DNA from 2 places in the Nocardiopsis sp. NPDC101807 genome. Region 1 is predicted to be linked to the other one. Evidence: predicted binding sites of a transcription regulator. Region 1 holds the regulator's gene; the other holds the start of a gene.
The links. Region 1 encodes LexA, which represses DNA repair genes until DNA is damaged. Its sites were predicted from a motif close to TCGAACANNTGTTCGA; they were not measured.
Positions count from the first base shown of each region.

Region 1 (4,665 bases):
GGGCGATGTCCAAGTCCCTGGGCAACGGCGTCGACCTGGGCAAGGAGATCGACGCCTACGGCGTGGACGCCGTCCGTCTGACCATGCTCTTCGCCTCCCCCCCGGAGGAGGACGTCGACTGGGCCGACGTGTCCGCCGTCGCGGCGCAGAAGTTCCTCAACCGCGCCTACCGCGTGATGAGCGAGGCGGGAGCGGCGAGCGAGCCCGGCACCGACCCCGCCGGGGGCGACACCGCCCTGCGCAGGGTCACGCACCACACCATCGACCAGATCACGAACCTGGTCGAGTCGCGGCGGTTCAACGTGGCCATCGCCCGCACCATGGAGCTGGTCTCGGCGACCCGCAAGGCCATCGACTCCGGTCCCGGGGCGGGCGACCCCGCGGTGCGCGAGGCCGCCGAGTTCGTGGCCGTCGCCCTGTCCCTGTTCGCGCCCTACGTGGCGGAGGAGGGCTGGGAGAAGCTGGGGCACGTGGGCACCGTCGCCGTCGGCCACTGGCCCGAGGCGGACCCCGGCCTGCTGGTGCAGGAGACCGTGACCTGCGTCGTGCAGGTGCAGAGCAAGGTCCGTGACAAGCTGTCCGTGGCGCCCGACATCGACCCCGCCGAGCTGGAGAAGCTGGCGCTGGCCTCGGAGCGGGCGCAGGGCTTCATCGGCGACAAGCAGATCCGCAAGGTCATCGTGCGCGCGCCGAAGCTGGTGAACATCGTCGTCGGCTGACCGGAACGGGGGACGGCGTCCGCCGTCCCCCGCGGTCGGCGCGGTGACCGACAGGGAGGCGGGTGGCCGGGTGGGTCCCCTCGTACGGGTGGCCGTGGTCGGTGCGGGCGCCGTGGTGCTGTCCGCGGCCGCCGTCGGCGGCGGGCTGTGGCTGTCCGGGAACGACCCGGACGTCCCCGAGAGCGGTGACGTGCACGCCGCGGCGACCGGCTGCGACGCCGTCACCGGCGAACTCCTCGCGGAGCTCCTGCCCGGGGCGGTCGCGCAGCCCCGGGAGCAGGGCCCCCTGGAGGGCGGCGACAACCTCGTGTGCGCGTGGTCCTCGCCCGGGGCCCCCGGCGGCGACGGGGGAGCGCTGCGCGTCGACGTGTCGGCGCTCTTCACCGACGCCACGGGGGAGGAACCGGTGACCGGGGCCGAGCGCGCGGCGGAGGCGTACACGGCCCTGCTCCCCGTGCGCGCCGAGGAGGTGGACCTGCCGACGGGCGAGGGCGCGGTGTGGCACGGGCAGGTGCCCGGCACGTCCGAACTCGCCTTCCACAGCGACAACCTGTTCGTGCGCGTGTCCTACGCGGGCCTGTCCGGGCAGGAGCCGGTCGACCCCGGGGACGCGGCCGATCTGGCCGCCGAGTTCGCCGGTCGGATCGGGGAGTCCCTGTGAGCCCGCAGTACCCCGCCCAGCCTCCGTACGGCCCTCCTCCCGAGGTGGTGCCGTCGGCGCAGCCGCAGAGCAGGGGCTGCGCGACGGCGGGAGTGGTCGCCGCCGGCCTGGCCCTGCTCCTGCTCGCGGCCGGCGCGATCTGGTACGTCGTCACGCGGGACTCCCCGGAGACGGGCGAGTACGGGTCGGCCCCCGAGTGCGCCGCCGTCGTGACGGAGACGCTGGACGCGCTGGTGCCGGGGCACGAACTGGAGCTGGAGGAGCCGGTCGGCGGCCCGGAGGACCCGGCCGGGTCCGGATGGCAGTGCCGCTGGGCGACCCCGCAGGGCCCGGGAGAGGCGGTCCCGGCCACGGCGACGCTGGTGATGGTGGCCGCCCCCGACCCCGGCGGGGTGACGACCGCCGCCGACAACCTGCGCGCGACCACGGAACAGCACGACACCACCGGGCTGGACGGTGTCGGCGAGGAGGCGGTGCGCTGGACCCGCGGGGCGCCGTTCACGGTCGGCTGCGTGGGGACGCGGGTCTCCAACCTGTACCTGGAGTCCTGCTACAGCGTGGCGTCCCGCTACGACGCCACCGAGCCGGCCGACGAGGAGCGGATCGTCGCCGATGCGGAGGAGCTCGCCCTGGCCGTGGTCGGGGCCCTCCCGGAGTCGATCCCCGAGTGACGGGCGGCGCCCCGCAGGGCGCCCCCGGCGGCCGGGAACCCTACCAGGCGGTGCCGAGGAACTCCTCCAGCGCGGGGGCGACCCCCTCGGCGAAGGGTCTGTCCGAGTCCAGGACCGCCGCTCCGGGCTCGTCCTCGAAGGCCCGGAGGATGTGGTCGGTACCGGGCAGGTCCACGCGTTCGGCGCCGTCCAGACCCGTCATGAGCCGGTCCACGTCCTCCCGGGAGACCTGGGCGTCGTCCTCCCCCCACAGGACCAGGACCGGTGTGCCCTCGGGCAGGTCGCGCCCGAGCTCGACGGGGTCGAGGCCGTCCATGAAGGAGAGGAAGTCGGCGTTCCACGGTGTGTAGACGCCGAACTGGTCGCTCTCCTGCGACGTGAGGTCGCGCCCTCCCCTGACCGCGGCCCGCCCGGCGCGCATGTCCGAGAGGAGCTGCACGGCCTCCGCCTCCCCGATCTGGCCCGCCCCCTCCGCCAGACGGACCTGCTCGGTGACCTGGCGGTCGAGGAGGTCCAGGTAGCGCGTGCCCGGAGGGGCGGCCAGCACCAGCGCGGGCGAGGGGCGCCCGGAACCGATGAGCTCGTGGGCGCGCAGGGCGTAGAGGGCGCCCTCGCTGTGGCCGACGACGACCACGCGGTCGGGGTCCACCTCGGGCTGCGCGACGAGCTCCTCGTACGCCGCCACGACCTGCCGGTCGAAGACCTCGGGGTCCACCGGGGCGATCGTCCGGACGCCTCCGGGGCCGGTCTCCTCCCCGGTCTGGGGATCCGGGCCGCTGCCGAACTTGTCGTAGCGCAGCGAGGCCACACCGGCGTCGGCGAGGACGCGGGAGAGGTTGCGGTTGGTGTCGGCGTCGGGCCGCGCGGGCGCGTTGCCGTCGCGGTCGGTGGGGCCGCTGCCGGAGACGATGAGTGCGCCGGGGACGCTCCCGGACGCGCCGTGCGGCGTGCGGAAGCTCGCGGCCACCTCGTGCCCGCCGCCCTCGAAGGTGAGTTCGCGCTCGACCCCGCCGACCCCGGGGGGCTCGGCGCCGCCGGTGTCGGCCGGGGCGCAGGCGGCGGTGGAGAGCAGGACTGCGAGGGCACCGCCGACCAGTGCGGCACGCGGCCGGGCGGAGGGGGAGGAGAGTGGTGTGGACACGGTTCCAGCCTAGCGGCCCCGCCCGGCGGGCCCCCGTCGTCCACAGGCCGTCCCGCGGCCGTGCGCGGGCCGAGCGGCCCGGGCCGGTCCGGCCGTCGGGCGCCCGCGCGCACGGTACGGCGCCGCGACCACGCGTAGGGCAGCGGCGTGCTGGGCGCGCCCACGGCACGGCGCCCCCGGGCCGTCGGGGGACGGCGCCGGAGGCGCGGGGCGGTGGGGCCGGACCGGGCTCAGACGCGTCGCATGACCGCGACGACCTTGCCCAGGACGGTGGCGGCGTCCCCGTTGATCGGCTCGTAGGCCTCGTTGCGCGGCATCAGCCAGACGTGGCCGTCCTCCTCGCGGCGCAGGACCTTGACGGTCGCCTCGTCGTCCAGCAGGGCCGCCACGATGTCGCCGTTGTTGGCGTCCTGCTGCTGGCGGACCACGACCAGGTCGCCGTCGGTGATGGCGGCGTCGATCATCGAGTCGCCGACCACGGTGAGCATGAACAGGCGGCCCTCCCCGACCAGCTGGCGGGGCAGCGCGAGCACGTCCTCCACCGACTCCTCGGCCAGGATGGGCCCGCCGGCGGCGATGCGGCCGACCAGGGGCACGGCCGCGGCGCGCGAGGGGTCGATGTCCTCGGGGGTCACGGTCTGGCCGGAGGAGCGGCCGGGCGAGCGCAGCTCCACGGCCCGGGGCCGGTTCTGGTCCCGGTGCAGGTAGCCCTTGCGCTGGAGGACCTTGAGCTGGTGCGCCACGCTGGACGGGCTGGAGAGGCCGACCGCTTCCCCGATTTCCCTTATCGAGGGGGGGAAGCCGCGCTCGCGTACATACCGCTGGATGCAGTTCAGGACGCTCTGCTGTCGGGCGGTGAGTTTGGGGGCGTCGGGCGTGGATCCCCCCGTGTTCCCCACTGCGGTGAGAACGGCGGTGGAATCTGCGGTTCCGGGATTCTCCTCCGGCACGGCCGGGCCTCCTCGGCATTCGGTTCGGTCAGGGCCTGATTGCGTGACTGGCCGCCACCGGTCCGCAACCGCGCCGACCTGGGGTCCGCGTGATGGCGAAACCAGCGTGAAATCACAGTCAACATTAGACGTTGCGCACGGTGATATCAAACAAGCGTTCGATGGCTCGGGCCATTGTGCCGCGTGTTTTCGCGGTCAATTTCCGGCCTCTACCGACGTGTGTACACGTGTTCACGTGGTGTTGTCCCCGGAATGCGCGAAGACGTCTCCCCGAGGGCGGTTCCGGCAGATGTGGGACTGGTCTCCCGGATCCCGGGCGCGAGGACGGAACCCCCTCGTGGGACGCGTTTCCGGCCGTGACGGGCCGCCGGTCGCAGCGGGCGCCGGGGGCCTCCGCCGCTATTCTTGTCGACGGAGCCCGCCGCCCCCGGGGCGTCCCGGCCTCCCCGCGCCCCCGTGTCCGGCCCCTTCCCCGCCGTCGCCCCCGACTCCCGTCCGCGTGCGGGACGCGCGGGACCTGGCG
Region 1 covers NZ_JBIWMK010000007.1:395,569-400,233, reverse strand. Annotated here, with positions in the region: gene leuS (leucine--tRNA ligase) at 1-719, shown strand, start outside; gene ACIRPH_RS23090 (hypothetical protein) at 790-1,380, shown strand; gene ACIRPH_RS23085 (hypothetical protein) at 1,425-2,051, shown strand; gene ACIRPH_RS23080 (alpha/beta hydrolase family protein) at 2,092-3,192, opposite strand; gene lexA (transcriptional repressor LexA) at 3,423-4,142, opposite strand.

Region 2 (4,665 bases), on a different contig from region 1:
CATCCCCTACGCCGACTACCTCGCCGACGAGGGCCTGGACGAGCGCACCGACCTGGGCGGGCTGAACATGTCCACGGTGCCCAAGGTGTTCCTGGAGGCGGGCAACATGCGCAACCCCGAGGACGCCGAACTCCTGTCCGACCCCGCGTGGCGCGAGCGCGCCGCGGACTCCATCGCCCAGGGGATGGCCGCCTACCTCATGCGGAGCTGAGGACCGGCCGAACGTCCGCACCCGGCCAAGACCGCCCGTTCGTATGGCGGGGGCCGTCCCGCCTCGGCATAATGCGTGCATGACCTCCCCCCGCCCCCCGCAGGGCCTGCCGGAGGCCCCGGCCCTCGACGCGGTCCCGCGCGGCTTCCACCGCGCCGGGGTCGAGGACGTCCCCGACCGGGCGTCCTTCGCGGTGGCCGCGCCCCAGGGCTCCCCGCCCCGCGCGGGCGCCCCCTCCCCCGGCCCGCCCGGAAACCGGCGGCCGGAGCCGATCGGCTCCGGGGAGCCGAGGGCCGGGGGACCGACCCCTGACCCGGGCGGGTACGGCCGCGGGCGGGGCCGGGAGGTCCCCGCCAGTCTCGTCGCATCCGCCCCCGGACGCGGAATCACGCGCGGGCCGGGGATGACCGCCACGAGAACCTCCTGAACTGCACAATGGGGACCATGCCTCTGACACCGGCGGACATCCGCGAAAAGAAGTTCCACACGGTGCGTCTGCGCCCGGGTTACAACGAGGAGGACGTCGACGCGCTCCTCGACCGGATCGAGGCGACGCTCGTCGCCCTGGAGGGCGGGCCGCGCACGGGCCCGCTCATCACGGCCGACGAGGTGCGCAACTCACGTTTCCGCACCACGAGGCTGAGCCCGGGGTACCGCGAGGACGAGGTCGACGACTTCCTCGACGTCGTGGTCGCCGACCTGGCCGGGCGCGGCCTCGGCCGGTTCGGCGACCTGGTCCCCCCGCCGCTGCCGCCCCGGCCGGGATCCGCCCGCACCGGTGCGGGCGGCGGGCAGGACCCGGCGGAGGGACGGCGCCACGCGCCTGCCGGCCGGACCGGCCCGGAGCACCCGCGGCGCCGGTCCGGGATGACGCCGGAGGACGTCCGTGAGCAGCAGTTCGCCACCACCCGGCTGACCACGGGCTACAACGAGCAGGAGGTCGACGACTTCCTGGACCGCGCCGAGATCACGCTCGACGCGCTCCAGCAGGGGCTCCCGGAGCACGCGACCCTCACGGCGGCGGAGGTGGAGCGGGTCCAGTTCGCCACCACCCGGGCGCGCCCGGGGTACGACCCGGCGCAGGTGGACCGGTTCCTGGACGCGCTGGCGGAGGAGCTGCGCCGCTACGAGCAGCAGTAGTCGGCGCGGGCCCCGCCGCGCACCGGGCGCGTGATCGCGGCGCGGCCGACGGGCCCCGCCGCGGGCGCCCCCCCCCGGCCTCCGGCGCCGCGGTCGGGGCGGGCCCGTGGAGGGGGCGGGCCCGCCCGGCGGGCGGGCACGTCCGCGCAGGGCCCGCGCCGGGGGCGCGTCCCGGGCGGGGCCCTGCCGCCCGGGCAACCAGTACCGACCCGCCTCTTCCGGACACGCCGTGGCGCGCGAACCCCATCCCCGGGGAAGCGGAAAGTAATATTTGAACACAGCGAGTAGTCGACCCTGCTGTCTCACTGACCGTGATCCGAGGGGAGGCAGGATGTTCCACCCGACGTGCCCGGAGGGCCGCGCCACCGCCTGGCCGGTCCACGGCGCGCCCGCCCCCACCGCGCCCTCCGGGGCGGGGACGCGGCTCCCGCCGGCGGCCGACCGCCCCGCCGACCTGGTCCCGTGCGACGCGGACGAGGAACTCGTGCCGACACCCGCGCATCCGTGGGAGGGACCGCTGCTGGCGGCGTGCGCGGCCGTGACCCTTCTGATGGCCGCGGTGCTCGCCCGCACCGTGTGGGCGGCGACGGGGTCGTGGGAGTACGTGGTCTGCGCGCTGGCGGCGGTACCCGCGGTGTGCTGGGCGGCGCGGGGGCTGCTGTACGCCCGGCGCCGCGCGGAGTCGGTGAAGATCTCGCCGACGCAGTTCCCCGAGGCGTACCGGACGGTGGTGTCCCTGGCCGCCGACATGGGCCTGTCGAGACCCCCCGAGGCGTATGTCCGGATCGGCGGCCGACCCTGCGGGACGGACGCCTCCGGCCACGGGCGGCGCCGCTACCTCGTGCTGTCGGACGCGCTGTTCGACGGCGGTGGAGGGCTGCGCGACCCGGAGGCCCTGGCGTTCCTGGTCGCCCACCAGCTCGGCCACGTGGCCGCCGGCCACACCGGTTTCTGGCGGCGGATGGCGACGATCGGCGGGGACCTCGTCCCGGGGCTCGGTTCGGCGCTGGCCCGCGCGATGGAGTACACCGCCGACGACCACGCCTACTCCCGCTTCCCCGAGGGCGCGCACGCCGTCAGGCTCCTCGCCGGTGGAACCCGCCTCTACACCCGGGTGAACATGGGGGAGATGGCGGACCGGGCCCGCACCGACCGGGGCTGCTCCCTGCTGCTGTACCACCTGCTGATCCGCCGCCCCAGCAACACGCGGCGGATGGCGGCCCTACGCGACCGCACCAGGCGCGGGCGCGTCTTCCTCTGACCGCCGGGCCGGCGACCGGCCGCCCTTCGCCGCTCGTCCGGCGGGAGACGGCCCGGCGACCGCTCGCGGCGGTCGGCGCGGGCGCCGATCCCGCCGGAGGCACCCGGGGGCCACGCCCTAGCTCCACTGGCGGCGCATGGTCCAGCGGTCGGACGCGACGTCGCGGGTGATGTCGATGATGCTGGGCTCCCCCGCCTCGGACTCCGCCGAGACGCGGAGCAGGTGGACCTGGGTGGCGGGCGTCCCGGGCACCTCGGGACGGGCGGGCCAGTCCCCGATGATCCTGCGCACCCGGAAGGTGCGACCGCGCCAGGTGAACCGGGCGGGGGTCCCGCCCCGGGTGGAACGTACGTCGATGTGTTCGTTCAGGAGACTCACGCGGGCAGCCTATCGAACTCTTGTTCGAGAAAGTCACACCTCTCGAAACGGCCGCCCTGCCGGGCGGTGTCGGACCCGGAACACCCTAGGGGCGCGGACCTCCCGGGGCGGTGGAACCGCCTCCGGCGTGTCGCGGGGCCCGGCCGCGCGGGGGCCCGGAGCCGGCTCCCCTACACGACGAAGTACGGGGCGGGGTCGTCGGCGCGGGCGTTCGCGATGCGGTCGAGGACGCGCTGCGCCATGTCCGGCAGCGCGTCCGGCGGGAACCACCGGACCTCCAGGGTCTCGTCCCCGCCGGCGTCTGGGGCGCCGCCGACGACACGGCAGCGGAAGGCCAGGTCGAGGAACTGGACCCGGTCCCCGTTGGGGTAGGTGTGGGGCTCCTGGCCGACCACGCTGGCCAGCCTCTCCACCTCGACCTCCAGGCCGGTCTCCTCCCACACCTCGCGCACGACCGCGCGGGCGGGCTGCTCCCCGGGTTCGAGGATGCCGCCGGGCGCGGCCCAGCGGCCGTCGTCGGCGCGCCTGTGCAGGAGGATGTCGCCGTTCTCGCCGATCACCACCCCCGTGACCCCCACGAGCGGGAGGAGACCGTGGCCGACGTGGTCGCGCAGGGCGAGGAGGAAGTCAGGTACGGGCATGCGCACGAGCCTACGAGACCCGCCGGTGCGGCCGCCGCACGCACCGCGCCCCTCAGCGCCCCCGGGAGGCGCGCAGCTCCCCGTACTCCTGGGCGAGGACCGACATGAGGACGGCGTCGTGCCACTCCCCGTTCCAGCGCAGGCACTCGCGCCGGACGCCCTCCCTGACGAAGCCGGAGCGGGCGTAGGACTTCTGGGCGTTGGCGTTGAACGCGAACACCTCCAGGCCCACCCGGTGCAGGCCCGCCACCGTGAACGCGTACTCCAGCACCAGGTCGGTGGCCTCGGTCCCGTAGCCCCTCCCGGTGAGGGCCATGTCGTTGAGCGCGATCCGGTACCCGGCGCAGGCGTTGTCCGGGTCGAGTTCGAGGAGCGCGCAGTCGCCCACGGCCGTCCCGTCCTCCTGCGACACGATCACCCAGTCGGCGCGGTCGTGGTGGTCGGGGCGGGTGGCGTACCACCTCCGCAGCACGTCCTCGGTGAACCGGCGGTGGGTCCCCGTGAACCGGCGGACCTCGGGGTCCATGTCCACCGTCGGACCGACCAGGGCCTCGCCGCTCCCGGCGTCGAGGGGCACGAGCCGGACCTTCGTCCCGTGGAGCCCGGGCTGGTCGCGGAAGACGTCGGGAGGAACCATGGTCGGGATTCCAGCAGAGGGCCGGGAACGGCGCAACCGGGTTTCCGCGCGCCCTCCGCGGCCCCTGTACGATCCGGGCACGGCGCGCGGCGCCGGCGACGCGAGGGGGACCCGGTGACGGTCGGTTCGGGAACGGTCAGCTTCCAGACGGTCCGCGAGACCAACCTGGGCGTCGTGCTGCGCACGGTCCGCGCGCTGGCCCCGTGCTCGCGCTCGGCGGTCGCGTCCGCGACGGGCCTGAACAAGACCACCGTGTCCAGCCTGGTCGCCGACCTGATGGCGCGGGGCCTGGTCCGGGAGACCGGGGAGACCTCGCGGCAGAGGGTGGGCCGGCCGGGCGTGCTGCTGGCGCTGGACGACTCCTCGGTGGCCGCGGTCGGCCTGGAGGTCAACGTCG
Region 2 covers NZ_JBIWMK010000005.1:299,069-303,733, reverse strand. Annotated here, with positions in the region: gene ACIRPH_RS17520 (N-acetylmuramoyl-L-alanine amidase) at 1-211, shown strand, start outside; gene ACIRPH_RS17515 (hypothetical protein) at 291-638, shown strand; gene ACIRPH_RS17510 (DivIVA domain-containing protein) at 647-1,351, shown strand; gene ACIRPH_RS17505 (M48 family metallopeptidase) at 1,683-2,612, shown strand; gene ACIRPH_RS17500 (DUF6504 family protein) at 2,730-2,990, opposite strand; gene ACIRPH_RS17495 (NUDIX hydrolase) at 3,161-3,631, opposite strand; gene ACIRPH_RS17490 (GNAT family N-acetyltransferase) at 3,684-4,268, opposite strand; gene ACIRPH_RS17485 (ROK family protein) at 4,383-4,665, shown strand, end outside.
Region 2: ACIRPH_RS17500 (DUF6504 family protein) is a predicted target of LexA. The motif match lies at 3,003-3,018, and genes of this name have one in related genera.